Regions from separate parts of the Caballeronia sp. LP006 genome, predicted to be linked through region 1. Evidence: predicted binding sites of a transcription regulator. Region 1 holds the regulator's gene; the other holds the start of a gene.
The links. Region 1 encodes FliA, which starts transcription of late flagellar genes. Its sites were predicted from a motif close to CTAAAGTTTNNNNNNNNNNNGCCGNTA; they were not measured.
Positions count from the first base shown of each region.

Region 2: a site for FliA is predicted at 5,045-5,071, ahead of motA (flagellar motor stator protein MotA). Genes of this name have one in related genera too.

Region 1 is NZ_JARTVW010000005.1:303,738-319,083, reverse strand. Features, by position in the region: gene P9250_RS18180 (branched-chain amino acid ABC transporter substrate-binding protein) at 1-221, shown strand, start outside; gene P9250_RS18175 (NYN domain-containing protein) at 293-1,192, opposite strand; gene P9250_RS18170 (cytochrome b/b6 domain-containing protein) at 1,389-1,949, opposite strand; gene P9250_RS18165 (PepSY domain-containing protein) at 1,962-2,225, opposite strand; gene P9250_RS18160 (thiamine pyrophosphate-binding protein) at 2,304-3,986, opposite strand; gene flhF (flagellar biosynthesis protein FlhF) at 4,391-6,175, shown strand; gene P9250_RS18150 (MinD/ParA family protein) at 6,168-7,088, shown strand; gene P9250_RS18145 (RNA polymerase sigma factor FliA) at 7,107-7,838, shown strand; gene P9250_RS18140 (diguanylate cyclase) at 7,933-9,027, opposite strand; gene P9250_RS18135 (aromatic ring-hydroxylating dioxygenase subunit alpha) at 9,231-10,214, shown strand; gene P9250_RS18130 (arylamine N-acetyltransferase) at 10,239-11,078, opposite strand; gene P9250_RS18125 (acetyltransferase) at 11,080-11,760, opposite strand; gene P9250_RS18120 (SDR family oxidoreductase) at 11,757-12,506, opposite strand; gene P9250_RS18115 (SDR family NAD(P)-dependent oxidoreductase) at 12,518-13,270, opposite strand; gene P9250_RS18110 (acyl carrier protein) at 13,277-13,498, opposite strand; gene P9250_RS18105 (ketoacyl-ACP synthase III) at 13,512-14,579, opposite strand; gene P9250_RS18100 (acyl carrier protein) at 14,576-14,812, opposite strand; gene P9250_RS18095 (amino acid adenylation domain-containing protein) at 14,878-15,346, opposite strand, start outside.
Region 2 is NZ_JARTVW010000004.1:230,756-246,101, forward strand. Features, by position in the region: gene P9250_RS11165 (efflux RND transporter permease subunit) at 1-717, opposite strand, end outside; gene P9250_RS11170 (DUF4148 domain-containing protein) at 1,070-1,351, opposite strand; gene P9250_RS11175 (Nramp family divalent metal transporter) at 1,668-2,999, shown strand; gene motB (flagellar motor protein MotB) at 3,066-4,046, opposite strand; gene motA (flagellar motor stator protein MotA) at 4,080-4,949, opposite strand; gene P9250_RS11190 (helix-turn-helix domain-containing protein) at 5,204-6,085, shown strand; gene P9250_RS11195 (hypothetical protein) at 6,149-6,421, shown strand; gene P9250_RS11200 (hypothetical protein) at 6,642-6,809, opposite strand; gene P9250_RS11205 (MFS transporter) at 6,916-8,373, opposite strand; gene P9250_RS11210 (MFS transporter) at 8,496-9,806, opposite strand; gene P9250_RS11215 (response regulator transcription factor) at 10,308-11,051, shown strand; gene P9250_RS11220 (dihydrodipicolinate synthase family protein) at 11,164-12,069, opposite strand; gene P9250_RS11225 (4-hydroxyproline epimerase) at 12,283-13,233, shown strand; gene P9250_RS11230 (FAD-dependent oxidoreductase) at 13,239-14,378, shown strand; gene P9250_RS11235 ((2Fe-2S)-binding protein) at 14,516-14,773, shown strand; gene P9250_RS11240 (FAD/NAD(P)-binding oxidoreductase) at 14,770-15,346, shown strand, end outside.

The DNA of each region.
Region 1 (15,346 bases):
ACGCCTACGACGGCGCAATGGCCATGTTCAACGCAATGAAGGCGGCCAACTCGACGGACCCGGCAAAGTATCTGCCGCTGCTTGCCAAAACCGACATGCAAGGCGTGACCACGAAGCATCTGGCGTACGACTCGAAGGGCGATCTGAAAAACGGCGGTATCACGCTGTATAAGGTCGTTGGCGGGAAGTGGACGACGCTGCAGAGCGTGGGTGGGAAGTAAGGTTTAGTGGCTGTTTTGGATGGCCCGGTCGTATGCGACCGGGCCGTTCTTATTTGTGATCCAACGGCAATTTAGCCAGTACGAACTTTCACAGCCTGCAAGCCTCTCGGCGTTTCATTAGCCTGGTAACTCACTTCCATGCCTTCTTCGAGTCCATCCGGGTCGGCATCCGTCAGAACGGCGTATCGGAAGTAGATGCTTGTGTTCGAACCGCTCGCCGGTTTGATGAAGCCGAAGTGATCTTTCAGACTTGCAATGACGCCCATCTTCCAGACATCCTCCGCTGCCCCAGAGGACGGAGGCCTGTCGCGTCTGATCTGAAACAACCCGCTCAAAACGGCCCGCTCGTCTCCTCGCGCGTCATCCATCCGGTCGATGACCTCGGACATCATCAATGGATAACTCACCTCGTTGAGCAACATCTGGCTCGGATTTGCGCCCTTTTGTTCTCCAGTCGTAGTCTCGAATGAGTAAGACCAGCAAACAACCATCACTCGAATACCAAGCGTCTTGAGCTTACGCGCGAGCGGTATGTAATCACTGTCGCCTGCAATAAGGACGACCACATTGAACTGCTTGTAAATGGAAAGCTCGAACGCTTCAAGAGCCAGCCAGACATCGATGCCCTTTTCCTTGCCAGCGAAGCTCATTGGGAAGTAATGCGCCGTGACGTTCTCCCGCATCAGGATGTCGTCGAGTACGCGCTCGTTGAACAGAATGTCGTGGCCTTTGTCCGCGCTCTTGCGCGCTGAGAATCGGCCTCGGAAGTAATGCGCGTCGATCACCTGACAATCGCGCGCGTCCACTGTCTCGACAAGCGCTACTCTGTGGCGAATGTATTCATGCAAACCGTGAATCGAAAGCCATGCTTTTTTCGGATGCTGGTGCATGTAGTACTTGCTCACCAGATCAAAGTAATTCCCATCGTAGAAGACGCCGATCTTCGTCAGTTGCTTCGCTGCGTGAGACATCGATTAGTTCGCTCCTTCTTCAAACTGAGGTGGCTCGCCGAATGGGCGATTAACTCAATTATCCAAAGCGAATGCAGGCTGCTGATAGTGTTTAATGCTTAAAAGAATCGGCTCGTGCGCCGACGTCACCGCTTTGTTGCTGCCTAAATCTCAAGCGATCTATCAGTCATTTGCCGATTAGCTGAATCTGACGCGCTTAGGCATCAGTTGCTCGATCGCTTTCATCGTGCTGTTTAACGCGCTTGAGTCCCGTCACCATCCCGCCGATTAAATTCTCTCGTGTCCACAAGCTCATCGACACCGCCGCGACGACATGCACGCACACGCATATTTCGATCAGATAAGACAGCCATGTGTGGATCTCTTGTGGCCAGTCTTCGCCCCAGAAGGCATCGAGCCGCATGATCCAGCCGGATACCGCGAGCGCCAGTACCAGGAACCACAACGCAACGGCCATCAACGCGCCCAATGGATTATGCGAGACATGATGTAGGGGCTTGCCCGCTGCAAGCGAACGGAGATAGGCACGAAGCTGCGCGGCGCCCGGCCACCAGGCGGCAAAGCGCGCATGCCGCGAACCGACGAAACCCCACACGATACGCGCCAGCACCAACCCCGCCGCGATATAGCCAAGCACTCGATGTGTCGGGTTTGTTGGCCCAAAAAGATTCCATGAAACGACGCCCGCCACAATCCAGTGTGTGAGCCGGACCCAAAGATCCCAGACCTTCACGCGAGGGCCGGCCTTGGCAGACATGACGAAGCGCGCTTATTCGACTTCCGATTTCACGACAGCCAGCGTCTTGGTGTCGTAGTAGATCTCGACCTTCTTGCCATTCTTGTCGTGCCCGTAGATTTCATAGCAGTTGCCATCGATCTTGAACTTGCGGATCTTGTAGCCTTGCGCTTCGAGTTGCGCCTTGGCGTCCGACTCCTTGATCCACTCGCTCTTGGGATGCGCCGTGCAGTCCGCCTTCGCGAACGCGGCGCCGGAAAAACCCATTGCCAATGACAAAGCCAGTACCTTGAACATCGTCGACTCCCGGTGGTTTGAAGTCCGAACACTCTACTTCCACCGGAAGGACATCGCAAGTCAATCGAAAGCTAGCCCTCAGCGCTTCCCCTGCTCCCGAATCTGTTCGAGCGTCGCGCCCGGCGTGCTCTGATCCGCCGGAATCCGAATCTCGATCACCGCGGGCAATCCGGAACTCACAGCGCGCTCGAACGCCGGCATGAACTGCTCCGTCGATTCGACCCGCTCGCCGTGCGCCCCGAACGCGCGCGCATAAGCCGCGAAGTCGGGGTTCGTCAGCCCCGTGCCATGGACCCGATGCGGATAGTGCCGCTCCTGATGCATGCGGATCGTGCCGAACTGCCCGTTGTTCACGACCACGAAAATCACCGGCAGCTGGTACTGCATCGCCGTGGCGAGTTCGTGGCTCGACATCATGAAGCAGCCATCGCCCGCGAACGCGATCACCGTGCGCTGCGGATACAGCGACTTCGCCGCGATGGCCGCAGGCACGCCGTAACCCATCGCACCGCTCGTCGGCGCAACTTGCGAGCGGAAGTGCCGATACGAATAATGCCGATGCAGCCAGGTCGCGTAATTGCCCGCGCCGTTGGTGAGAATCGCGTCTTCGGGCAGGCGCTCCGAAAGCGTGCGCATGATCTCGCCGAGCTGGACATCGCCGAGCATGGGGCGCGGCTTGCGCCACTCGAGATACGCGGCGTGCGCCGTCTCGGCGCTGCCCGACCACGCGATCTGCGCGGGCGCTTCGAGCGCGGCGAGCATCGACGCAATCTCGGGCATGCCGGAGACGATCGGCAGATCGGCGCTATACACGCGGCCCAGTTCCTCCGCGCCCTGATGCACGTGTATCAGCGTCTGCTTCGTCTTCGGGATGTCGAGCAGCGTGTAGCCGCCCGTCGTCGATTCACCCATGCGCGGGCCGAGAACGAAGAGCACGTCCGCTTCGCGCACGCTCGCGGCCAGCGCCGGATTGATGCCGAGCCCGACATCGCCCGCGTAATTCGGATGCTCGTTATGCAGCGTGTCCTGATAGCGGAACGCGCATCCCGCCGGCAACTGCCAGCGCTCGATGAAGCGCGCGAAGTCCTGCGTCGCCTCGGCGGTCCAGCCGCTGCCGCCCGCGATCACGAACGGCGTCTTCGCATTGGCGAGCAGTTCGCGCACGCGCTCGATCTGCGCCTGCGACGGCGCCGCCGCGACGCGCTGATAGCGCGGCACGGGCGGCGCCGCGTCGCACGCTTCGGTCAGCATGTCTTCGGGTAACGCCAGCACGACCGGGCCGGGACGTCCCGCCGTCGCGACATGGAACGCGTGGCTTAAATATTCCGGCACGCGGCGCGGATCGTCGATTTGCGCGACCCACTTCGCCATTTGCCCGAACATGCGCCGATAGTCGATTTCCTGAAACGCCTCGCGATCCATGTGATCCCGCGCGCATTGGCCGATCAGCAGGATCATCGGCGTCGAGTCCTGGAAAGCGGTGTGCACGCCGATGGACGCGTGCGTCGCGCCCGGCCCGCGCGTGACGATAGCCACGCCCGGACGCCCCGTCAGCTTACCGACCGCCTCGGCCATGTTCGCCGCGCCGGCTTCGTGGCGGCAGACGATCGTCTGTATCTGGCTGGTTTCGTCGTGCAGCGAATCCAGGACGGCGAGAAAGCTCTCGCCCGGCACGCAGAACACGCGTTCGACACCGTGATGAACGAGCGCATCGACAATTAGACGCGCGCCGGTGGTCTGGCCATGAGAAGCGGATGCCATGCGAACAAGTCTCCTTTGTCAGTGAGCATCGGTGAGCCCGGGTTTCGAGCCGCAGACCGTAGCTTACGCCGCTGGATGGGACTCTGGCTGATGCAGTCCGGCCGCCTTGGCGCGCAACGCGCCTGCCGCCGCGCGCCTCACAGCCGGACAAACCGCCAAGCGACATCTCTCGTCCCGTCGCGTCGATCGTGCCAGACCGGCATTTTTTCCCGCATGACGCGCGACGCAATCCGCACGGCCGGGTTGTTTCCATCAGTCGAAATACCCCTCTTTCACACCCTTTATCCAGCGATAGGCCCGAAGTGATCTTCGCAATAATGGCTTCACTGAAAAGCGGGCACGGAAATAACCAAAGGGTGCTCGCCTCGCAAATATCGCTGCATCTATCCTCATCGGGGGCCAGTTTGAACATTCGTAAATTCATCGGCGCGAACAGTCGTGACGCTCTGCGCCAGGTCCGTGAAGCGCTCGGACCCGATGCCGTGGTGTTGTCCAACCGCACGCTCGACGATGGATCGGTGGAAATCGTCGGTGTCGCGGATAGCGATCTCGCTTCGATCTCGCCCGCGAAGGCCGCACGCGAACAAGCAGCCGCCGCGCCGTTCGCCAGCGACACGCCGCGCGCCGCGCTTGCACAAGCCGCAGCCGCCGCGATGAAGCAGCAGGCCGCCGCTCCCAGCTCTCCGATGAACCCCTACGCCAGCGGCGATGTTTTCTCCTCCGTCTTCGGCAACACCGCCGACGCCGACGATTTCGACGAGCAAGCCGACGAAGAGCGCATGGAAGCACCGCGCACGATGGCCGATTCCAATCCGTGGTTGATCGAACATGCGCGCCGTATCGCGCAACAGGCTTCGGTGCCGTCGAACCGGCCGCTGACGCCGTCCGCCGCAATTGCACGCGGCATGGGCGTGCCGGTATCGGTCAAGGCAGCCGACGCACCGCGCCAGCAAGCGCCGCGTGCACAAGCCGCCGCGCAGCCGGTTGCCGCCGCGCCTGCCGCACCCGCCGCGCAAGCGCACGCAAAGATCGAAACGCCCGACTGGGCGCGTGAAGCCGCGCAAGTCGCCGCACGCCGCGCCGCACAGAAGATCAACGCAGCACCGCAACCCGCCGACGAAGCGCCGGCCGCATCGGGCAATTTCGAAGGCTTGCCGGCCAATGCCGCAGCCGTCGTGACCGAAGCCATCCGCACGCGCATGGAGCAAGTCGTCAACGAAACGGTGATGAACGAACTCTCGTCGATGCGCGAGATGATGGAAGAGCACTTCTCGGGTTTGCTGTGGGGCGACCGCCAGCGCCGCAACCCGACCAACTCGGCCTTGACCAAGCGCCTCTTCGCCGCCGGTTTCTCCGCGCAACTCGTGCGCATGGTGATCGACAACATGCCGTCGATGGAGAACGTGGAAAACGCGCTCGAATGGGTGCAGCAAGTTCTGGAATCGAATCTGCCGGTGATGCCGAGCGAAGACGCGTTGATGGAACGCGGCGGCGTGTTCGCGCTGATGGGCCCGACGGGCGTCGGCAAGACGACGACCACGGCAAAGCTCGCGGCGCGCTGTGTGATGCGCTTCGGCGCCAGCAAGGTCGCGCTCCTGACGACGGACAGCTACCGGATCGGCGCGCATGAACAACTGCGCATCTTCGGCAAGATTCTCGGCGTCTCGGTGCATGCGGTAAAGGACGGCGCCGACCTGCAACTCGCGCTCTCCGAACTGCGCAACAAACATATCGTGCTGATCGACACGATCGGCATGAGCCAGCGCGATCGCACGGTCTCCGACCAGATCGCGATGCTGTGCGGCACGGGTCAGCCGGTGCAACGCTTGTTGCTGCTGAACGCCACGAGCCACGGCGACACGCTCAACGAAGTCGTGCAGGCCTACAAGAGTGCGCCGGACCAGCCGCCGCTCGCGGGCTGCATTCTGACCAAGCTCGACGAGGCGACCAACCTCGGCAGCGTGCTCGATACGGTCATCCGCTACAAGCTGCCGGTGCATTACGTATCGACCGGTCAGAAGGTGCCGGAGAACTTGTACGTCGCAACCAAGCGTTTCCTCATCAAGAGCGCGTTCTGCATTCCGCGCGATGGCTCGCCTTTCGTGCCGCAAGACGACGATGTGCCGGCGCTTCTGTCCGCACTGTCCGCACGCGCCACGACCGAACTGCATGGAGTCCATTTTGGATAAGTTCGTGCTCGATCAGGCTGAAGGCCTGAGAAGGCTGCTGACGCGCGCCAGTTCTCGCGTGGTGGCTGTAGTGGGCGGACCGGCGGGCATCGGTTGCACGTCGGCGGTAGTGAACCTCGGCGCGGCGTTGTCCGTGCATGGCAAGGATGTGCTCGTCATCGACGAGCGGCATAACGCGGGCTCGGTCAGCCGCATGGCGGGTGTGGATGGCGCGGGCGCGCTCTCGGCGGTGATGTCCGGCCGTCGCGAACTGCAGGATGTCGCGGTGCGCACGCCGATGGGTTTTTCGCTGATCGCCGCACCGCGCGATGAACGTATCAGCCACGACGCAGCGCAAGCACGCGCGCTGCTCGACGGCCCCGCGGATATCGTGCTGATCGATGCGCAACTCGATCGTAATGGCGCGCTCTCGTCGCTCGCGGCGCAGGCGCATGACTTTCTGATAGTGACGCGGGTAGCCGCGTCGGCGATCACCGAGGCGTATGCGTGCATGAAGCGCTTGCACTACGCCCACGCGATCGGCCAGTTCCGCGTGCTGATGAATCACGTGCAGGACGCAGCCGATGCAGCGGTCGCGTTCGACAACCTCTCGGGTGTCGCGAGCCGTTATTTGGCCGTGTCGCTCGTGCAGGCAGGGTATGTGTCCGAGGATGCGCGCGTCGCTCGGGCGAGGGAGCTCTCTCGGTGTGCGGTGGAAGCGTTTCCGGCTACGGCCGCGGCGCGCGACTACCGCTACATCGCAGCCGAGCTGCTGCACTGGCCGATGCGTCCCGCGCCGTTTTCGCGCGGCGACGAAGCGAGCCAGTACGACGCGCACATTCCGGTTGGCGAGTCTGGTGAAAGCGGACGGAAAGCGGCGCACCGAGCGGCGGCGTTTTCCGATCATGCAATGAGCAGCACGGCGTCGATGTGATATTGAAAGGTGAACAGGATGTATAACGCCCAAGGCAAACTCTCGCAGTCCGACGTGCTTACGAAATATGCGCCGCTCGTTCGCCGCCTCGGACTCCAGCTCGTCGCCAAAATGCCGGCGAGCGTCGATCTCGACGATCTGATCCAGGCCGGCATGATTGGCCTCCTCGATGCGGCTAGCCGCTACAAGGAAGATCAGGGCGCCCAGTTCGAAACCTACGCAAGTCAGCGTATTCGCGGCGCCATGCTCGACGAGTTGCGCGCCAATGACTGGTTGCCACGCAGCATGCGCAAGACATCGCGCGAAGTGGAGTCGGCGGTACACAAGGTGGAACAGAACCTTGGCCGTTCAGCCAGCGAGACCGAAGTCGCCGAGCACATGAAGATGCCGCTCGACGAGTATCAGTCGATGCTGCAGGACTTGCATGGCAGCCAGTTGATCTATTACGAAGACTTCGACCGCTCGGCGGACGACGAGCCGTTCCTCGACCGTTACTGCGTCGATCGTTCGGACCCGCTGTCGGCGCTTCTGGACGACAGCCTGCGCGGCGCGCTGATCGAAGCCATCGACAAGTTGCCGGAGCGCGAGAAGCTGCTCATGAGCTTGTACTACGAGAAGGGCCTCAACCTGCGCGAAATCGGCGCGGTGATGGAAGTGAGCGAGTCGCGCGTGTGCCAGTTGCATAGCCAGGCCGTGGCGCGTTTGCGTGCGAAGCTGCGGGAACAGTCGTGGACTAGCGTCGAGGCTTGAGTTCCGAGTTGTAGAGGCGCGCGAAGCCCCGAACCGGGGCCGCGCGCTTTTTGCTCTTGCCTTTGCAAAGGCGCTCGAATGCGCGCGGATGGGCTCAATGCATCTCGAAGTCGCGCGCCTCGGCGAACACCGTCTTGCCTTCGCCGAGACTCTTTGCGCGATACATCGCGCGATCCGCGGCTCTCAGCACGGCGGTGATATCGGCGTCATGCGCTTCTGCCGCGCTCGACAGCAAGCAGGCGCCGATACTCGCCGATACGCTCACTGGCCGCTCCTGCACCAGCGTGAGGTCGGCGAGCGCCGAATGGATGCCATCGGTGAGCGTGAGCACCGCGCTGCGATCGCGCATGTTGCGCGCGAGCACGACGAACTCGTCGCCGCCCAGCCGCGCGATGGTGTCGGTCTTGCGCATGCGCCGTGCAAGCAATTGCGCGAACGACTGCAACAGCACGTCGCCGACCGCGTGACCGTAGGTATCGTTCACGCCCTTGAAGCCGTCGAGGTCGATCAGTAGCAGTGCGCTGGTGTTCGCGTCGGCGGCTTCGGGCGCGGACATCGCGCGATTCACGGTTTGTTCGAGCGCGTAACGGTTATAGAGGCCCGTGAGCGGGTCCGTCGATGCCTGCCGCGCCAGCACGCGATTCGCGCTGCCAAGCCTGTCGACCAGCACACTCAGATACACCGACGCGCCCAGCACGCTCAGCGCGAGCCCGAGCGCGGCGGCGCGGTTTGCCACCCACCACGGTTGCCACAACGCCAGCGCGACGATCGCGACGAGCGCCATCGCGCACGAAATGGCGAGCGTGCGCTTGCCGTAGCGGCATCCCGAGCCGATCAGAAACCAGAACACCACCCACAGCAGCGGCAAGGCGAGCGTGCCGCAGAGAAAGAACATCGCGCCGAGCAACGCCTGATCGAGGATAGTGGTGATGACGAGCCGGACGTTGGACAGCGCCATCATCCGGCTGACGAGCAATAGTGTGATTGCACCGTAGGACACGTAGAGCGCGATCAACCGCGTGATCAGCGACGCGTTGGCCGAAGGGTGCCGCCACGCATACACCGCATAAGCCAGCAGAACTGCCGCTCCCATCCCGATACGCAGCATGGCTTGCTCGCGTTCGGGATTCCGGTTGCCGGACCATGCGAAGGCATAGGCCCGGCGTGCCGGTTGATGCGCCTGCTCCATACTGAACCCCTGGTGGTGATTTCTTGCTGTTATGGTCTTTTGCGCGTGTCTTTGCTGTCGCGCTTTTGTCTTATTGCGGCCCGGTCGCGATGTTCGTCTCCGACGACTGGTATTTTGCAACGTTTTGCCAAGCTGCTGTGAATCGTGTAAGAACGCATCTCGGACAGATGATTAACGGCGTTTTCTGCGGATGCTTCAGTGCTATGAGCGACGACTTTTCTCTCGCTGGCGAATGGCTGGCGGTCTGTAATGGCGATGACGTGCCGGCGGGTTCGACGCGAGCGTTCATCGTCGCGGATGAGCGCATCGTCGTATGGCGCGATGCCGAAGGCGTGGCGCATGTCTGGCGTGACTACTGTCCGCATCGCGGCGCGCAACTGTCGCTGGGCACGGTGACGAACGATCAGCTCGTGTGTCCCTATCACGGCTGGCGCTACGACACGCTTGGTCAGTGCGTGCTGATTCCGTCGAATCCGTCGCTTCGGCCTTCGAAACGCGCGTGCGCCACCGCGTTCGTCGCCGAGGAGAAATACGGCGTCGTGTGGATGTGCTTCGGCGAGCCCGCGCACGCGCTCGATTTCTTTCCCGAAGCCGCGATTCCGGGCGGACGGCGCATCAACCTTGCGCCGCAGACGGTGAAGTCATCCGCGCCGCGTGTCGTCGAAAACTTCCTGGACATGGCGCACTTTTCGTTCGTGCACGTGGGCATTCTCGGCGAGGATGCGCATACCGAAGTGCCGGACTATGAAGTCGTGGAAAGCGCCGACGGACTCGAAGCGCGCCAGTGCCGTTTCTGGCAGCCGGCGGGTTTGCCGGGGCAGGGCGGCGCGATGATGGATTACGTTTATCGCGTGAAGCGGCCGCTGGTTGCGAAGCTCACGAAGATGGCGTCGGGGGCAATGGGCGCACTGCATATCATGCTGGTGGCGTCGCCCGTGACGCAGACCGAGACCCGCGCGTGGCTTGTTTCCATTCACGAAGACGAGACTTCGCACAGCGACGAGGAGCTGTACGACTTCAACATGGAGATTCTGCTGCAGGACACGCCGATCGTGGAGTCGCAATGGCCGAAGCTGCTGCCGCTCGCGCTCGATGCGGAGTTGCATCAGAAGTGCGACCGGATGTCGGTGGCGTATCGGAGATGGTTGGCGGGGATGGCGTTTGGGTGGGGGACGACGAGCGCGTGATTCGATGGCCGGTAAGCCACCGCATCAAACACGCTTGATGAGTCGACCCAGCACGTTCGCCAAGTCGCCGCCGGGCAGGCGGATGCCGAACTCGTCTTGCAGCACGGCCAGCAGTTCGTCGGTGCAGGAAATCTGACGGCGCTCGGCGACCGCATCGAGATGATGGACGCCGTAGTTGCCGTCGACGAGACTCTTGCGTCTTCCCTCGTCCGTGCGCGCAACGACCAATTGCGACGCAAGCGGTGACGCCGGATGCGTCGAGATGAACCAGTTGCCTATCTCGAAGTCGATCTGTTCCTGACGTTGCAAGTCGAATACATATAGCGCGCGCCAGACGCCGTTTATCCGCGCCTGAAGCACGTAATCGGCCTCGCGACGCAGCAGCCTGAAACGTTCGAGCGATGTCGTTTGCTCGGCATCCGTATCGAGCCGCAGCGGAGTCGTCGGCACCATGCGGCCGAAGCCCACATCCGAGATGTAGTCGTCGCCCGGTCCAAACGTCACGAGAATCGACATATGCGTTCGCGGCGCCCACGCGGTTTCCGGGCCGCCCATGACGACGCGTCCCGTCAGGCCGCGCGCTTCGAATCCCAACTGCCTGAGCAATGCGAGAAAAAGCAGGTTGAGCTCGTAGCAGTAACCGCCTCGCCCGCCGAGCACGATCTTTTGTTCGAGCGATGCCACGTCGATGGACGTAGGCTCCCGCAAGAGCGTCGACAGGTTTTCGAACGGAAAGCGGCGGGTGTGGCGTTCCTGCAAGGTCCGCAACGTGGCGAGCGTCGGCTCGGGGCTGGCGCGAAAGCCGAGCTGCGACAGGTAACCGTCGATGTGTTCAAGCCGCGCGGCCGTTTTAACGCGTGCCATGTCAACGCTCGTTGCCCATTTCGCCGATGACCATCGCCGGATTGCCGAACACTTTGGTACGCGCCTTCACGCGTCGCAAGACCACGCTGCCTGCGCCGACATACGCGCGGTCGCCGACGTTGCACTTCGGCAGCAGCGTCGCGCTGCTCGCGATAAACACTTCCTCTCCCACGTTGACGTGACCGTTCAGTTGGCATGCACCGCAAATCTGCGTGTAGCTGCCGATAGACGTGTCATGCGCCACGCTGCTGTGAGTGCCGATAAACACGTGGCGGCCCACGTCGATATCGCACGACATCTGCGTGAACGGACAGATGATTGAGCCCGCGCCGAGCTTCACGTCCCTGCCCACGAGCGCCGTCGGATGCACGAGGATACCGAACTCCGCGCCCTTGTCTTCGAGCAGGGTGACGTAGGCGCGCTTCTGCGACGGATCGCCTATTGCGCAGAGAAAAATGTCGTCGTCGAGCGGCAGATAAGCTTCAGGCGAGCCGATGATGGGCGCGCCGCACGCAAAGCCGTCGAGCATGTCGGTGCGGCTGTCGAGAAACCCCTTGACCTTCCATGGCGTTCCCGCAGCGATGGCCTGTTGCGACCAGACGAGCACTTCCCGCCCCAACGCGCCCGCGCCCACGATGATGAGATTTCTGATGCCGGTCACGGCTGCGAGCGTGTGTGTCATGCGGAAATGTTCACCGAGCGGCCGCCATCGACCACGAGTTGCTGGCCCGTGATCCAGCGTGCATTGTCGGACAACAGGAATTCGGCCATGCCGGCTATGTCGCTTTCACGCCCGAGACCTAGCGGATACGACTCCGTCATGCGCTCGCGCACTTGCTCGTTGCCGAATATCGAATCCGTCATGGGCGTATGAACCGCGCCGGGCAGGATGGAGTTGACGCGAATCGATGGCGCCAGTTCGACGGCGAGCGCGCGCATATAGGCATCGAGCGCGCCCTTGCTCGCGCAATAAACCCCGAGTCCCTTGGCGCCGAACTGACTCGCGGTACTCGACACGAACACGATGTTGCGGAGCGCCTTGTCGTTCACCTTGCGTCGCACGAGCAAGCGAGAAATTTCCATGGCCGACATGAAGTTCACGTTCATGACTTCCACCGCGCTCGCGCGCTCGAGCAAACGAAGCGGGCCGATGATCCACGCGCCGGCGCAGTGGACGTAGTTCTCGATACGCATGCCGCGCGACGATACGAAATCGACGAATCCGGACTCGATCTCGTCCAGTTCGCGAAGATCCTGCACCCACAATGCGTGGGCGTCGGGGTTAGCGCAAAGCTGTCGCGTCTCCTCCAGCCGCGCCCGGTCCCTGCCGTGCAACACGAGCGACCGCGTGGAGGAAAGCTGAATGGCCGTTGCCCGGCCTATGCCCGATGAGGCGCCCGTGATCAGGCTATGAAATTCGTGGCTCATGACTGTCTCGCTCAGGACGCGGTGTAGCCGCCGTCGCAGACCAGCACCGAACCGGTGATCCAGCGACCGGAGTCGGCAACGAGAAAGGCGGCCGCATTGGCGATGTCTTCGGGCGTGCCCAGACCCAGCGGATGCGCGGATTCGATCTGCTTGCGCTGCTCTTCACTCCAGTGCCGGGAGTTTTCGTCGAACATCGCGGTCTTGACGAATCCGGGAGCAATGCAATTGACGCGGATACTTCTCGGCGCAAACTCCAGAGCCGCCGATTTTGCAAGGCCGGTGAGCGCGGCTTTCGACATGGCATAAGCCGACGCACCGGCGGAGCCGACGATGCTCATGACCGACGAGATGAACACCACCGAGCCGCCATTTGCGCGGCATACGCTGCGGTGCTGAAAGCCGCGCAGCAACGCGAGCGCAGCTTCGGCATTCACGCTGAACACTTCACGATAGCGCGCGGGCGTCAGCAAGCGGGTAGGCGCAATGGAACTGATTCCCGCCGCGTGCACGAGCCCGGAGAACGGTCCCCCGGCTTGCGCCAACTCGGCGAAGAGGCCGGGCAGGCGTTCGGTATCGAGAAGATCGAAGGTCACCGTCTTCGCGTTGAGGCCGGCGCTTGCTTGCTGAAGCCGCGCATCGTCACGATCCAGCATGACGACGGCCGCGCCCAGCGCGCTGAACAACTGGCTGGTCGCGAGACCGATGCCCGACGCCGCACCCGTGACGAGGATTCGTTGACCTTCGAGGTTCAGAGGATTCGACATGAATGCTCAGGCGTGCTGTTTTTCGAGCGCGGCGAACAAGTCCGCGGCGCAAGCGAATTCGCTGATGCCCTTGGCGCTGATCGAGACGCCAAGCTCCTTGTCGAGCCACGCAATCAATGCGAGCGCGGTCAGGGAATCCCAGTTGTCGTAATGGTCGAGCGGCAGGTCTGGGTCGACCGAATCGACTTCGAGCAACTCGGCGAGGTTGGTGTAAAAAGCATCTTTCATTTGGACACTCCTGTCAGGGATATTGCACCATTTCACATACGTCCAGCGGTCCGAGACGCATGAGCATCGATCCCCATGTGAGACCGACGCCGAATCCGGCGAGACATACCAGCGCCTCGTGCTGCGTCAGGACTTCACGCAGGTTTTCGACGGTTGCCATTGGAATCGTCACGCCGCTGCTGTTGCCGTACTTTTCCACCACGTTCATGGGCAGCTTGTCGTACGGAATGCCTATCTTGTCCGCGAGCTTTTGCAGCATGAAGCGGTTGGGCTGATGGAACAGAAACCAGTCGATCTCGTCGATGGTCGTTTCCGCCTGATTCATCAGCGCCGTGATCATCGGCGGAACCTCCGTCTGGACGAACGTGAAGACCTCCGAGCCTTCCATCTTCAAATGATCCAGCGCACGAAAATTGTGATCGCCTTCGTCCCGCAACTCGGCCGTTGCCGGCGAACACGGCATGCGCATTCCGCCGGCGGGAATCATCAGGGCCGCGTGTCGCGTGCCGTCCATCTTCAGATTGGCATGGACCACGCGATCCGGCGCCGCCGATTCGACAATGGCGATGGACGCCGCGTCGCCAACCAGCGGATAGCTGTTGCGGTCCCTGGGCGAAGTCCTGCGGCTCATCACGTCGGCGTTGACGAGTGCGACGCGCCGGATATTCGGTTGTTCGAGCAGCATGAACGCCTGAATGAGACCGACGACGAAGCCCGCGCATCCCTGGTTGATGTCCATGCAGAATATGTCCTGCTTCAGGCCGAGTCTTCCCTGCACGATGCTGCTCGTCGGCGGCATCAGGTAGTCGGGCGTTTGCGTGACGAGCACGAGGGCATCGATTTCGTCACGAGCGATCACCTTTCTCGCGAACAACTGCTCCAGCCCGAAGACGGCGAGGTCCGACACGCAGGTATCGGCATCGACGAGACGGTGCTTGTCGTAGCCCATGACCTGCATGAGTTTGCGCGAGCGCGCCTCTGGAAAGTCGAAGCGCTTCATGTCCTCGACGAACGATTGCTCGCGAGCGGGCACGACGGTCAGCAGACTGCTGATGCGCTTGCCCTTGAAGAACAGGTTCACTGCGTCACTCCATATCTCGCGATGAGCAGGGAAATGGCCTGCACGTTGCGAAAGTGGTCGGGCACGATGTCGAGACCATCGATCGAAATGTCGAATTCGTCGTCGATGGTCGAGACCAGGGTCAGCATGTCGAACGAATCGAGCAAACCGTCTTCGAGAAAATCCTCGGACCGCGTGAAGTCGCTTTCCGGGCGCACGCTCTTGAGCAAGTCCATCAACTTTGCTGCCAACATAAATTCCACTCCGTGTTCGAATACCGGCGCCAATGCGACTTCTGTCGCGGCGAATCCAGCCTGTTTCACGCCTCGACGGCCGGGCGCGGCGCCGCTTGCTTTTGCGAGAGCGCGAGCCTGTCTATCTTGCCGTTGGGGTTTCGCGGCATGCTGTCGATACGCACGAAGGCGGTCGGCAGCATGTACTTCGGCAAGCGCGCGCCGAGCGCCGTGCGGATGGCGGCGGCGGAAACGTTCTCGTCCGATTCGAAATACAGCGCGATCTGTTTCTTCGCCGAGTCGTACACCACACATGCCTGCGCAATGCCTTCGATCTGCAACGCGGCGTGCTCGATTTCGCCAAGCTCGATGCGATAACCCAAATGCTTGATCTGATAGTCGCGGCGGCCGACGAACATGATCTCGCCGCGCTCGTTTCGATAAACCGTATCGCCCGTGCGATAAAGGCGGTCGGGATAATGCGGCTGCAGCGGATTCATCGTGAAGGCATCCGCCGTTTTCCGCGGATTGTTCCAGTACCCGAGCGCGAGCGAA
Region 2 (15,346 bases), on a different contig from region 1:
TTCCACGGTGGTCGGTGAACCGTTCATGTTGATGGTGAATTCCTTCGGCCCGATCTTCGCCGTGCCGGTCGGCAGAATCAGGTTCTGCGCGTTGACGGCGCTGACCACATCGGTTGGCGTCAGGCCTTTGGCGAGCAGCGCGCGCGTGTCGAGGTCGATGGAGATGAGACGCGACTTCCCGCCATACGGATACGGCACCGATGCGCCCGGAATGGTCACGAGCTGCGGGCGCAGGAAGTTGAGCGCCGTATCGTTGAGCGATTGCTCCGACTCCTTGGGACTCGACAATCCAAGCTGGATCACCGGAATGCTCGACGCCGAATAACTGATGACGAGCGGCGGCGTTGCGCCGGGCGGCATCTGCTTGAGCTGCGCCTGTTCGACGGCCACCGTCTGCGCGATCGCCGTCTGAATGTTCGCGGTCGGCTGCAGAAACAGCTTGATGATGGCGATACCCGGCAACGACTGCGACTCGATATGCTCGATGTTGTTGACGGTGGTCGTGAGACTGCGTTCGTTCACGGACGTGATGCGGTTGGCCATGTCCTCGGACGAGAGGCCCGTGTACGTCCAGATGATGCTGACAACCGGAATGTTGATCTCCGGAAGTACGTCCACCGGCGTCGTCAGAATGACGAATGGCGTGGCCAGCAGGATCATGATGGCCATTACGATGAACGTATAAGGCCGCTTCAGCGCTACATTGACAATCCACATTGAGGCGTTCGGAAGAGCGAGGGAGGGACGCAGGTGCTTTCACGCGCGGGACGAGTCTCGAAGGCGAGTCGGTGAGCCGCCTTCGGTGCCCTATGGTAGTGGCAACGTACCAACGAGATAATGACGCGAAAATGGCGATTTCGTCATCTTGCGTGGAATGAAAGGCGTGCGTAATCCTAAGCGCTCGAAAGGAAAGCCGGCAGCGCGCAATGGAAGGTGAACGTAATCGGAAACTACGTCGATGCGTCGCGCGAAAGGCAATGCGAGTACCGCAGTGAGACGGCGCGGAATCGCTTGAATTCAGCGGAAACCGCGCTGGCCTCGTTCGGAATGGCGTGACTGTTGAATGACGTTATTGCGGAGTCTGGCCGAGCGGCGTGGTCGTCATGGTCGGTTGTCCCGATGCGGACGAGCCTTCCGACGATGCGCCATACGACGGGTTCGAGACCTTCTGTTCGGCAGCCTGAATATCGTTCGGGTAAAACGCATCGCGCTCCGACGGGTTGTAGCCGGCTTGTTCGACCTTGACGAGATCCTGTCTGACCTGTGCACGGGTGAGTCCTTCGCTTTGAGCAAAGGCGGCAAGTGGCGCTGCGGCCAACGTAACGATAGCGATGCGAGCGAGTAGTTTCATGGCGAACTCCCTGAAAAGTTAAGGACGATTCGCGGCGTGCGGTTTCGTGGTTTCGAGCGTCATGAAGCTCGTTACACCCACCACCGCCACGGCACCGATTCTATGTCTCGCACCGTGACGAGATGCTGGCGGTCAAATGGCGCTTTGGTCAGATTGAAGCGGGCGCTGTCACAAACGTTTTCGCCTGTGGCGGCGAGCGCCCGATGATAGACTCGCGAGCTTCGAGCGTCCTGTAAGACAAAGGCATGGTTCGTTTCAGTGACGCTCGCTTTCGTTCAAACATCTTTCGTTCAAACATCGACACCGGGACCGTCAATTGCCGTTCAAGCTGCCGACCACGGCCACCGCGCCATTCTGTCCGTCTGAAGTCAAAGGCTCCGTCGCCGTCGCGCCTGGCGCGTCGTTCTGGAAAAAGCTGCTGCAGTTCGCGGGGCCGGGGCTGCTCATCTCCATCGGTTATATGGACCCGGGCAATTGGGCCACCGATATCGAAGCCGGATCGCGCTATGGCTACGACCTGCTTTTCGTGGTCGTGCTTTCGAGCCTTGCGGCGATGGTGCTGCAATGTCTGTCGATGCGCCTCGGCATTGTCACCGGACGCGATCTCGCGCAGCTATCACGCGAACGCTACGCAAAGCCCGTCGCTCATGCGCAATGGGCGCTCGCCGAACTCTCGATCATCGCGTGCGATCTCGCCGAAGTGCTCGGCGGTGCGCTCGCGTTTCACTTGCTATTCGGCTGCTCGCTGATGTGGGGCGTGATCTTCACCGCGTTCGATACGCTCATCGTGCTCGGTCTCAAGGGCAAGAACTTTCGCGATCTCGAAGCCATCATGCTGGGTTTGATTGCGACCATCGGGCTTGGTTATATTGTCGAGCTCGTGCTCGTGAAGCCGCATTGGGCTTCGGTCGCCGCAGGTCTCGTGCCTTCGATCAGCCTCTTCTCGCAGCGCGAGCCGCTGTATCTCGCCATCGGCATTCTCGGCGCAACCGTGATGCCGCATAACCTCTATCTGCATTCGTCGATCGTGCAAACGCGCGTGGTTCAGCGCGATAAGAAGAGCCTGGCGTCGGCCATCGGCTTGTCGCGCATCGACACTATCGTCGCGCTCGTGCTTGCGTTGCTCATCAACGCGGCAATTCTGATTCTCGCGGCATCGGCGTTTCATGCGACAGGGCATACGCAAGTCACCGAGATCGAAGATGCCTACAAGCTGCTGGCGCCTATCGTCGGCACCGGGCTGGCCGCGGTTCTATTCGCGGTGACGCTATTCGCTTCGGGACAAAGCTCGACGTTTACCGGCACCATCGCGGGCCAGGTCATCATGGAAGGCTTCCTGCACTTGAAGATTCCGTGCTATCAGCGGCGTTTCATCACGCGTGCGCTCGCGCTCGTGCCCGCGCTGATCGGCGTGTATGCGATGGGCAACGGCGCGGTCGGCAAGCTGCTGGTCGCGAGTCAGGTCGTGCTGAGCCTGCAATTGCCGTTTGCATTGTGGCCGCTCATTCGCATGACGAGCGATCGGACGCTGATGGGCGAGTTCGCCAATGCCATGACCACGAAGTTGCTCGCATGGCTGTTGTTCGTCGTGATCAGCGTGGCGAATGTGTGGCTCGTCGTGCAGACCGTGAGCGACTGGCTCTCCTGAGCGCATAAAGAAAGCGCCATGCACGCGTGATTCGTGCATGGCGCATCTGTCGATGAAGGCTGGAGCTTACTTGACCACCGCTGCCGGTGCGGTCGATTTCGCCGCCACGGCCGCCGGAATCGCGGTTTCGGGAGGCAAGGTCTGATCCACCGTCGTGCGGCCGCCATCGCGGAAGAATGCCTGTTCCGCAGCCTTGTTCAGCACGAGAATACTGATACGGCGGTTGGTCGGTTCGTCGGCAACGTCCTTATTGAGCGGCAGCGCATCAGCGAGACCGCGCACCTGAAGAATCTTGCTTTCCTTCATGCCGCCGCTGACCAGCGCCCGGCGCGCGGAGTTGGCACGCTCGCTCGACAGCTCCCAGTTCGAGTAACCCGTTTGATTGCCGGAGTAGGGCACGGCGTCCGTGTGACCGGCGATAGACACGCGGTTATCGACGTCATTCAACGACGCGCCGATATTCGTGAGAATCGTCGTCACATAGCTTTCGAGCTTGAAGCTGCCCGACGCGAACATGGGCCGCTTGAGCGAATCGACAATCTCGATACGCAAGCCCTCGCTCGTGATCGCGATCCGAATCTGATCCTTGAACGCTTTCAGTGCAGGCGTCTGTTCGATCAGCGCTTGCAGCTTCTGCTTCAGTTGCTGCAGGCGCTGCATGTCGTCCGCGGCGACGGCGGCACGCGCGATTTGCGGCGGCACCGGCTGAGTCTGGCTCTTCTTGCCTTCGCCGGGACGCGTGCTCGACAGATCGCGTCCGCCGCCTGGAATCACGCTCGTGTGCGCGGATGCGCCGCCGTCGTTGCCGAAGAGCGCGGAGAGCGGTGTGTTGAAGTAGTCCTCGATGCCTTCCTTGTCGTACTTCGACGTGGAGCCGAGCAGCCACATCAAGAGAAAGAAGGCCATCATCGCGGTGACGAAGTCGGCGTAGGCAATCTTCCATGCGCCGCCATGATGACCGTGTCCGTGCGCCTTCTTCTTGCGGCGCACGATGATGGTCGGCGCGAGCACGGATTGCAGCGGATCGCGTGAAGGTTTCTCAGCCATGAACGTGTTTTCCGGTAATGAGCGCGAGCGGCTTTAAGCGGACTTTGGCATCTTGGTGGCGCGCACGGCGTCGTCCAGTTCCTTGAAACTCGGACGGTCCGCCGTGAAGAGCACCTTGCGGCCGAACTCGACGGCGATGGTCGGCGCGTAGCCGTTCATCGACGCGAGCAACACGGACTTCACGCACTGGAACGGCTTGGCTTCGGCCGCGCCCTTTGCGTTGAGCAAGTCAGCGAGCGGTCCGAAGAAACCGTATGCGAGCAGAATGCCGAGGAAGGTTCCGACGAGCGCACCCGCGATCATCTCGCCTAGCACGGCGGGCGCGGCGCCGACCGAGCCCATGGTGTGCACCACGCCCATCACCGCCGCGACGATACCGAACGCCGGCAAGCCGTCCGCCATCTTCTGAATTGCGTTACCGGCAATGGCGCTTTCGGTGTGATGCGTTTCGAGTTCTTCGTCCATCAGGTCCTGCATTTCCATCGCGTTGACGTTGCCTGCGGACATCATGCGCAGATAGTCGACGATGAATTCGAGCAGATGATGATCGTTCATCACGTGTTCGTACTTCTGGAACACGGGGCTGGCTTCGGGAGCATCGACGTCGGCTTCGAGCGCCATCATCCCTTCCTTGCGGGCCTTTTGCAGCAGCTCATAGAGCAGCGCGATCAGCGCAAGGTATTTTTCTTTCGTGTAGGCGCCGCCCTTGAAGGCCTTCGGCAGACCTTGCAAGGTCTTCTTGAGCGTTGCGGTCGGATTGGACACGACGAACGCGCCGATTGCCGCCCCGAAAATACACAGCAACTCGAACGGCTGAACCAGCGCCGCCAGATGCCCGCCGACGCCGATAAAACTCCCGATCACCGAACCGATGACCACTACCCAACCGATAATGACAAACATGATCTCTCCGCAAGAAGTCAGGGCGTCGCGAGCACTGCGAGCTCGACATGAGACACGCACGGCACGCGAAACTTTATTGGCTTGTTGATGGCTTTTAACGGCGCGGACCACCCGAGATTTAGGGTTACGCGCGCAAAGATTTCTGCGCAATGGTTTGCGAGGTAAATGTTACGACGGCATTCGGCGCAACTTTGACCGGTCATTACGTGTCAGGTAATGGATCGCGGATGGACGAATCGACTAAGATCGGCGGCATGAATTCGACTCTTGCGTTCGTTGCATCGAGTGTCGCGCCGCCCGCGACGGTCGGCGCGCTGTTGCGTGAATGGCGCCAGAAACGGCGCATGAGCCAGCTCGACCTGGCCAGCGACGCTGAGGTATCGACGCGTCATCTGAGTTTCATCGAATCAGGGCGATCGTTGCCGAGCCGCGAGATGCTCATGCGCCTGGCCGAGCAACTCGATGTGCCGCTGCGCGAGCGCAATACGCTTCTGATGGCGGCGGGTTATGCGCCGCTATATCGCGAACGCCCGTTCGCCGATCCGCAACTCGATGCCGCGCGCCGTGCCGTCGAACTCGTGCTCAAGGGACACGAGCCGTATCCGGCGTTGGCCGTCGATCGTCACTGGACGATGATCGCTGGCAACGCCGCCGTGTCGGCGCTGGTTGCGCTCGCGGCGGATGCGTCGCTACTCGCGCCGCCCGTGAACGTGCTGCGCTTGTCGCTGCATCCGCAAGGCTTGGCTCACGCAATCGAGAACTGGCACGAATGGCGCTCGCATCTACTGGCGCGTGTGCGTCGGCAGATCGAGGTTTCCGGAGACGCCGCGCTCGCCGCGCTGCTCGTGGAACTCGAGGCGTATCCAACGCCGCCGCATGCCGGCAAGGCGAGGAGTGCCGAACTCGATCCCGTGGTCGTGCCGCTGCGCCTTTTGACGCCGCACGGCACACTGTCGTTTCTGAGCACGACGACGGTATTCGGCACGCCGGTGGACATCACGCTATCCGAGTTGGCGATCGAGGCCTTTTTTCCCGCCGACGAATTTACGGCTACCGCGCTCGCGGAGATGTCGTTGCGCTCACGGCCATCAGCTTACAAAAATGAACCTGACGACGCGGCGCGAATCAATGAATGAGCACGCGGCGTTTTAGCGAAGCGGCTAACCATGGCTTTTGTCCAACCAACGCGGAAGACAGCGATGATTCAAACATTCGAACAAGTAATCGGCGGGCAAAGCATGCAGTTCTGCGCGAGTATCGCGGACGGCGGCGGTCCCCGGCGCGTCATCATCAGCCGGGCGGATTCGGCGGAATCGCTCGTGATCGTGGAGGCGGGCGGCATTATCGGTGCCATCAAAGCGGAAGTCGAGGCGCCGGATACGTTCGTCGCGGATGCCGTGAAGCGGGCGCAGGAGGAAGGCTTGATCGAGCGCGCCCTGCAGACGGGTGCCGTGCAAACTACGAATTTGTAATTCTGGTTTAGACGGCAACAACGCCCGCGCGGCGATCTTCGGTCGCGCGGGCGTTCTGCTTTCTGTGTTTGGATGATAGTGCGAGCCACATAGCGCGCTGCTTAGGCTCCTGGCCTGCCGTCTCTGCGGTCAGTTAGGCGTGACCTCGACCGGCGCCGGCATTCAGCGGAGTCGCGCGGTCCGTTTCACGAAAGCAGCGCCGCTCGAACAACGCGCGCCTTCAAAGGCGCGGCTGCCCATTCCTCGGATCGGCGGGAACGAGTGGCATCGCTGAATCCGGGCCATCGGGCATGTCCGGATCGTCGGGGTTCGGCGCCGCGTCGGGGTCGAGCAGCTTGTCCGGGTCTGGTTCCATCGGCTCTTCGGGTGAGCGGGGCATCGTCGACATGATGGGGTGTTCTCCAGGGTATGCAGTTCGTGTGTGACCGGCACGGTTTCGTCGATGCCGGGCGTCCCTCATGCGTCTGCAACGCGCGTTCCCGAGTCTCGTCGCATTATTCCGTCGCCTGCCGTGCCGCGCTCATCGGGCGATTGCCACGCGCATCGCGCACGAGAAACCCGCTGAAGCAAGCGCAGACTAGGAGCGCGACGGATATGCCCGCCGACCAGCGCACCGCATCGACGATCTGCGCCGTTGCCGCGCCGCCTTCGCCATGTCCCGCGAGCGCGCCGAATGCCGCCACGCCGATTGCGCCCGCCGCCTGCCGCGCCGTATTCAATACTGCGGACGCCGTGCCCGCGCGCTCCTGACCGACCGTGCCGAGAAGCGCGGTGGTCATTGCCGGAACCGCGACGCCCATGCCGGTTGGAATCAGGAGGAACGGCACGACGAGCGCGAGCGTGGGCGTGTGGGCATCGACGAAAACGAGCGCCGCGAAACCGGCGGCGTCGATAAGCGCGCCGGCGATCATCGGCGCACGCGAGCCGAAACGCGCGACGACCGGTCCGCTCGCCAGATTCGACAGCAGAAAGCCGCCCGTCAGCGGCAGAAAAGCGAGACCGGTCTGCAAGGGCGTATGTCCGAGCACGCGCTGCAAGTACAGACTCAGCACGAACACCATCCCATAGTAGGTAAGATTCACGCCGATACCGAACACCACCGCCGCGCTGAAGGTGCGCTCCTTGAAGAGCGCGAGCGGCAGCATCGGCGAGCGTGTGCGGCCTTCGATCACGACGAACGACGCGCCCGCCAGCAACGCCAGCGCAACCCCGCCGAGCACTAGCGGATGTGTGAGTCCGAGCGGCCGCATCTCGATGACCGCGCCGACGAGCGCCGTGAGCGCGATCACGGCAAGCGCCTGACCGGGCAGGTCGATACCGCGCGCGCCACGACCGCTTCCAGGTTGCGCGGGTGTTTCGCGGACCCACGCGAGCGTCGCCGCTATGCCCGCCGCACAGATCGGCACGTTGACCCAGAAGATGCTGCGCCAGCCGAACGCCGCGATCAGCACACCGCCGACGATCGGCCCGGCCGCGATCGAAATCGAGCCCGCAGCCGTCCACAGACCCACCGCGCGCGCCCGCAAACGCGGATCGTGACCGCAGGCTGCGTTGAGCAGCGCGAGCGAATTGGGCAGCATCGCCGCCGCGCCGATTCCTTGCAGCGCGCGGGCCGCGATCAACTGCGGGGCATCGCGCGAGAACGCGCAGGCGAGCGACGCCAGCGCGAACAAGGCGAGCCCGCCCGCAAACAGCCGCCGCGCGCCGATGCGATCGCCGAGCGAGCCGGCGGAAAGCATCAGCGCGGAAAAGGCGAGCGCGTAGCTATCGATGGTCCATTGCAGACTCGCGACGTTCGCGTGCAGGTCGTGACCGATGCTCGCCAGCGCCACATTGACGATGGATACATCGAGTTGCGAGACGACGAAGCCGACGCTGGTGGCGGCAACGATAAGCACCTGACGCGCGCTCAGGCGCGACGTTTTGGGATCGAGATCGAGGTTCGAGTTCATGCCCTCAATGCTAGACGCGGCGCACGCTCGATGTTTCAGGCACGGGTGAAACGTGGCGGTTCAAGGCGAAAAAAGCGCACTCACGGGGAGTGCGCGTTGCGTGATCGGATCAGGCCCGCCGTTCAGGCCTCGACCGCCGCATCCCGGATAAACAGCGTAGTCACCGCGCCCACCGCGCACAGCGCGCAGACGTAGATCACGGGCGCCATCGGACTGGATTTCATCATCAGCGAAACGACGATCGGCGTGAGTCCGCCGAAAACGGCATATGCGACGTTATACGAAAACGAAATGCCCGAAAAGCGAATGGCGGGCGGAAACGCTTTCACCATGACGAACGGAATCGCGCCGATCACGCCAACCGTGAAGCCCGCGCACGCGTACCACGGCAAGAGCACGGACGTATCGAGCGAAACTTGCCGGAACAGCAGGTAATACGACACGCCGAGCGCAATCGCGCCGATGAAAATCGTCCTGCCCGCGCCGATGCGCCCCGCAATCGCGCCCGCCAGCACGCAACCGATGGTCAAGAACAGCGTCGCCACGCAATTGGCCGCGAGCACGGTCGCCGGCGCGATGTGGAATTGCTTCTGCAGAAGCGTCGGCGTCATCAGAATGACCACGACGATAGCCGCGGAAAGCATCCACGTGAGCAGCATCGACACGATCACGGCGCGGCCATGATCGCGCAGCACGGCTTTGAGCGGAATCTCGGCGGCAAGCGACTTGCGCTTTTGCAGTTCGGCGAACACGGGCGTTTCATGCAGCCAGCGTCGCAGATACACCGAGCACAGCCCGAATAATCCGCCGAGCAGGAACGGCAGACGCCATGCGAAGTCCGCGACTTGCGCCGGCGCGAAGCTCTTGTTGATCGCGGTCGCGACCAGCGAACCGAGCAGAATGCCGGCCGTCAGTCCCGCCGTGAGCGTGCCGCACGCGTAGCCGACATGACGACTCGGCACGTGCTCCGACACGAAAACCCACGCGCCAGGCACTTCGCCGCCGACGGCCGCGCCTTGCATCACGCGAAAGAGGAGCAGCAGAACGGGCGCCATCATGCCAATCGAAGCGTAAGTGGGCAGCAGGCCCATCAGGAGCGTCGGCACCGACATAAGCAGCACGGAGAGCGTGAACATACGTTTGCGGCCGAGCAGATCGCCGAAATGCGCCATGACGATACCGCCCAGCGGCCGGGCAAGATAACCCGCCGCGAAGATGCCGAAAGTCTGCAGTTGCCGCAGCCAGTCAGGAATCGTGGCGGGAAAGAACAGCTGGCCGATCACGGGCGCGAAGAACACGAAAATGATGAAGTCGTAGAACTCGAGAGCGCCGCCAAGTGCGGCGAGGGTGAGCGTTTTATAGTCGCCGCGCGTGAGACGGCGGCCCGCGGCGCTCGTGGTGTCCGAGGCGCCGGGCAGAGGTGTTGCGTGCATCGAAAAAAGAACCCGTAAATGAAAAGAGCCGCGCACGTGTCGGGACGTGCCGCGCAAGAAGAGGCGTTGTCCTGCGGCTTTTCAAGACGCGCCGGGTGAGCGCGAATCAAGGACCGGATGATGAGTCCGACGGACGCATTGTCGTATCGCGCCCGGCGGCCGCGCTGCGCGAACGACTCGGAGTCGCGCGGCAGCGTTCCTTTGCGAGACATCGGTAAGAGCTCGCAAACGGGGACGTTCAAGCCAGACGCGCGATGTTACAGGATGAAAGGCCACCTCCGGCAGAACGGCCGATCTATTTTCGAGATGGTTGTGCATGCGACACGGTGTCGAAATCGTCACATGCGTTGACAAATTCGGATGAGTCCGATGGGAAAGGGAAACAGGTCTGCCCAGAATGCCGCCTGTATTTAACCGTCTCAGTCTGTAACGAGACGTCCTGCGGTGCCCGTTCGACAAGGCATCTGCTTATTGCCCCTCAGACTCATCAGGCCAGACCCTATGCGCGTCGCCGTTTTGCAAACCGACCCAAGTTATAGAAATCTCATCAGCGACGTCGTCAAGCGGCTTGGTCACGCGTGCGTGACCTTTGGCGACGGCCTTCAGTTGTCCAAGGCGCTCTCGCGTTCCACGGTCGATCTGCTCATCCTCGACTGGAATTCATCCGGTCTGTGCGGTCTCGATCTGCTCAAATCCGTGCGCTCCAGTTTCGGCGAGCGCGTGCCGGTCATGTTCGCCACGCCCGACGGCGCCGAACACAACGTCGTTTGCGCGTTGACGGCAGGCGCGGACGATTATGTCGTTTATCCGGTGCGCCCGGGCGAATTCGGCGCGCGCATCGAAGCGCTGATCCGCCGGGCGTATCCAACCACGTCGAGCGCTTGCCTCGAAGTCGGGCCGTATCGCTTCGATTCGCGTCAGCAAGCCGTCACGGTGCGCGGCCGTCCGGTGCAGTTGAGCGGCACGCAATTCCGCCTCGCCCAGTTGTTCTTCTCGAATATCGGTCGCGTGCTGTCGCGCGATCATATTTTCGCGATGGTCTGGGGTCGCGAGTTCCGCGAAACCACGCGCACTATCGACAGTCACGTGTCGCGTCTGCGTCTGGCGCTGGAAATCGAGCCGGTCAATCACTTCCGCCTGCAGCCGGTGTACAAGAGCGGTTATCGCCTGTTGCATCTGTATGGCGATGGCGAGGAAACCGGCGACGAGCGCGTCGAACCCGAGCATGCCCGTATTGCTGCTTAAGAGCACCAAGTAAAAATGCCGTCGCGAGACGGCATTTTTGCGTTTGCCTTGAAAGACTCACGCTTTCACATATGGATTCCGTCGCGAGACGGCATCGCTTTGTTCGGCGAAATCAGAGCCGCGGCAATTCAGGCCGCGTTTCGATACTTCGCCGGATCAGCGCTTCGATCTCCTTGCGTTCGTCGCCGGCAAGCGGAAGTCGCGGCGGGCGTACCGGCTCCGTGCCAAGGCCGACGATCGTTTCCGCGAGCTTGATGTTCTGCACGAGCTTGTGCGACACGTCGAGCGCGAGCAGTGGCGCGAACCAGCGGTAAATCGCGCGCGCTTCCTCCATGCGTCCCGCCTGCAAAAGCTTGTAGATCGCCACGGTCTCGCGCGGAAAAGCGCACACGAGGCCAGCCACCCAACCGTGCGCGCCCATCAGCATGGCTTCCATCGCCAGATTGTCGACGCCGCAAAAGAGCGCATAGCGGTCGCCGACTTCGTTGATCAGGTCGGTAATGCGCCGTACGTCGCCGCTGGATTCCTTGATCGCCGCGAATTTGCTGTCTTCGGCCAGTTCCGCGAACATGCGCGGCGTGACATCGACGCCATACGCGAGCGGATTGTTGTAGACCATGATCGGCAGCGGACTTGCATCCGCGACCATGCGGAAATGGTTGAGCGTCTCGCGCCGATCCGACATGTAACGCAGACCCGGCAGCACCATGTAGCCTTTCGCGCCCCGGCTCGCCGCGCGCGCCGCCTGGCGGCAGCCGTCGAGCGTGCTGTTTTCCGCGATGGTCAGCAGTACCGGCACGCGTTCGCGCGCCGCGTCCACGGCGATATCGAGCACGTCGAGCTTTTCGTCGAGCGAAAGCGTCGAAGCTTCGCCGAGCGAGCCGCACACGATGATGCCGTCCACGCCAGCCTCGATCTGCGCTTCGATGTTCTTCTTTGTCCACGCGCGGTCTATGCTGAAATCGGCGTTGAACTTGGTGGTGACGGCGGGCATCACGCCTTCCCAGATATGCGACACGGCGGCTCTCCGAAAATGTTTGAACGCTGTGCAGTTTAAGCACGGCAAAACAAGGCGTCTTGCGCGTTTCGCGCGCGGCGCGTGCCGATTTCGGCACAGCGCGCGCGGGCTCCGGCGAGCGTCATCGGGCGAGGGCGGGTTATGCCGATATCGTCATCGAAATCGCGTAGCCGCTCCAAGACGCCTGCCGCGCGCATTTTTAGGATAGGCGGCATGAAAACCATCGACATCATCGATTCGCATACGGGCGGCGAGCCGACCCGCCTCGTCACCGCGGGCGGTCCGGACTTGGGCGACGGCACACTCGCGCAACGGCTGGAGACGTTTCGCACGCTTTTCGACGACTGGCGCCGCGCCATCGTCACCGAGCCGCGCGGCTCCGACGTCATGGTCGGCGCGCTTCTCTGCGCGCCCGACGACCCCACCGCGACTGCGGGCGTCGTCTTCTTCAACAACGTCGGCTATCTCGGCATGTGCGGGCACGGGACCATCGGGCTCGTGGCGTCGCTGGCGCATGCGGGACGGATAGCGGCGGGGCGGCATCGTATCGATACGCCCGTCGGTCCCGTCGATGCCACGCTCAATCCGAACGGCAGCGTCAGCGTGCGCAATGTGCCGGCATACCGGCATCGGCGCGCGGTGACGGTGGATGTGCCTGGCTACGGTCCGCTCACGGGCGATGTCGCGTGGGGCGGCAACTGGTTCTTCCTCGTCGCGGACCACGGACGTACGCTCGACGGCGCGCGTATCGCGGAGTTGACGGCATTTTCCGATGCGATTCGCGAAGCGCTGCAGGCGCAGGGCATAACGGGCGCGGCGGGAGCGTACATCGACCATATCGAACTGTTCGCGGATTCGCCTTCGACGGGCATCGACAGCCGCAGCTTCGTGCTGTGCCCAGGCAGCGCGTACGACCGGTCGCCGTGCGGCACCGGCACGAGCGCGAAGCTCGCGTGTCTCGCGGCGGACGGATTGCTCGCGCCGGGCGAAATCTGGCGGCAGGAAAGCATCATCGGCAGCGTGTTCGAGGCGAGTTACGAGCACGCGCAAGGCGAGATCGTGCCGACGATCACCGGCTTTGCGCACGTCATGGGCGAAGGGCGGCTCGTGTTCGACGAGCGCGATCCGTTCGCGCGCGGCATTCCGGCGAGCGTTGCCGCGTGACGCACATGTCGGCGGATGTGATCGTCGTCGGCGCGGGCATCGTCGGCGCGGCGTGCGCGGCGGAACTGGCTGCGCGCGGGCTTGTGGTCGATGTCGTGGATGCGCGGGGTATCGGCGGCGGCGCGACGGCGGCGGGCATGGGGCATATCGTCGTGATGAACGATTCCGCCGCCGAATTCGCGCTGACCCGCGCGTCGCGCGACTTGTGGCTGGCGCTCGCGCCGCACTTGCGCGAACGCGACGCCTTCGTGCGATGCGGCACCGTCTGGGCCGCCGAAGACGACGAGGAACTCGACGCGGCGCAAACCATGCACGATGCCTTCGCGGCAGGCGGCGTGCGCGCGCATTTGCTCGATGCGACCGGCTTGCGCGAGGCGGAGCCATCGCTGAGTCACGCGCTGCGAGGCGGCGTTCTCGTCGATGACGACGCCATCGTCTATGCGCCCGCAGCCGCGCAATGGCTGCTGACGTGCTCCGAAGGCGCCGCGCGCATTCGCGTCGTCACCGGCTGCGCGGTCGCTGGCGTCGCCGCGACCGACAGCGCCGCGAGCATCACGCTTCGCGGCGGCGAACGGCGTCACGCGGCGCATGTGGTCGTCGCCAACGGGATCGCGGCGGCGGAGTTGATCGATGGCGTGTCACTCGAAGCCAAGAAGGGGCATCTGCTGATCACGGATCGTTATCCGGGCACGATCAGGCATCAGGTGGCGGAACTCGGGTATATCAAGAGCGCGCATCACGCGCGCGGCGTGTCGGTGGCGTTCAACGCGCAGCCGCGGCCGACGGGACAGATTTTGATCGGCTCTTCGCGGCAGTTCGGCAATGTCGATCCGGCCATCGATGCCCGGGTGCTCGCGCTCATGCTCAGACGCGCGTCGCGGTTTTTGCCGGGCATCGGCGCGCTCAACGCGATTCGCGCGTGGACCGGTTTGCGCGCGGCGACGCCGGACGGCATGCCACTGATCGGCCCGGCGCGGTATGCGGGCGATCGGTTGTGGCTTGCGGCCGGGCATGAAGGGTTGGGCGTCACGACTTCGCTCGGCACGGCCGCGTTGCTGGCGGATCAGATTCTCGGCGCGATGCAAGCGCCTTACTCGGCTGCGTTTTCGCCGCAGCGGTTTGCGCGGGAGCCTGTCGATGGTTGAGAGCGCGCGCTTGCCGCTTGCGTGGCCGCTTTGGCTTCGCAAGCTCGCAAGCAGGAATGCCTCGACGATTGCTGCCGGGCGTGGCGCCATCGACGGCGAAGCGCCGGTTCCGCTCGCGCTCTTACAAGATCATCCAGATGGCTGAAACCGTCCGCATCTTCATCGACGGTGAAGCGCTCGACGTCGCCGCTTTCACCACCATCGCCGCCGCGCTCGCGATGCGCTCGATCGGAGGCACGCGCCGCTCTGTTTCGGGAGAGCCGCGCGCCGCGCTCTGCGGAATGGGCGTCTGCCAGGAGTGCCGCGTCGTCGTGGCGGGCCGCGCGCATGTGCTCGGCTGTCAGACGTTGTGTGACGAAGGCCTCGTCATCCAGACGATGGCGACGCCGCGATGACGCCCGAAATGTTCGATATCGCGATCGTCGGCGCGGGGCCGGCGGGGCTCGCGGCGGCGCAGGAAGCCGCGCGCGCGGGCGCGCGGGTCGCGCTCATCGACGATAACCCGCGTCCCGGCGGTCAGATCTGGCGGCAAGGTCCGCAGGCAGCGCTCGCCGATCCACTTCGTCACTGGCTCGCCGATACCGCCACGCGCCCGAATCTCACACGCTTGAGCGCAACCAAAGTGGCCGCCGTCTCCGGCGACAAGCGGCTCTTGCTGGAGCAGCAGACGGCATCGCTCGAAATCGCATGGTCGAAGCTGATTCTCGCGACCGGCGCGCGGGAGCGTCTGTTGCCGTTCGAGGGCTGGACGTTGCCCGGCGTCACGGGCGCGGGCGGCTTGCAGGCGCTCATCAAGAGCGGGATGCCGGTGCGCGGGCAGCGCGTCGTGGTGGCGGGAAGCGGTCCGCTACTGCTCGCCGCCGCCGATACCGCGCGCCGTCATGGCGCCGAAGTTCTCGCGGTCATCGAGCAGGCGCGTTTTGGGCGCATCGCGCGTTTTGTCGCGTCACTTGCGGTGACGCCCGCGA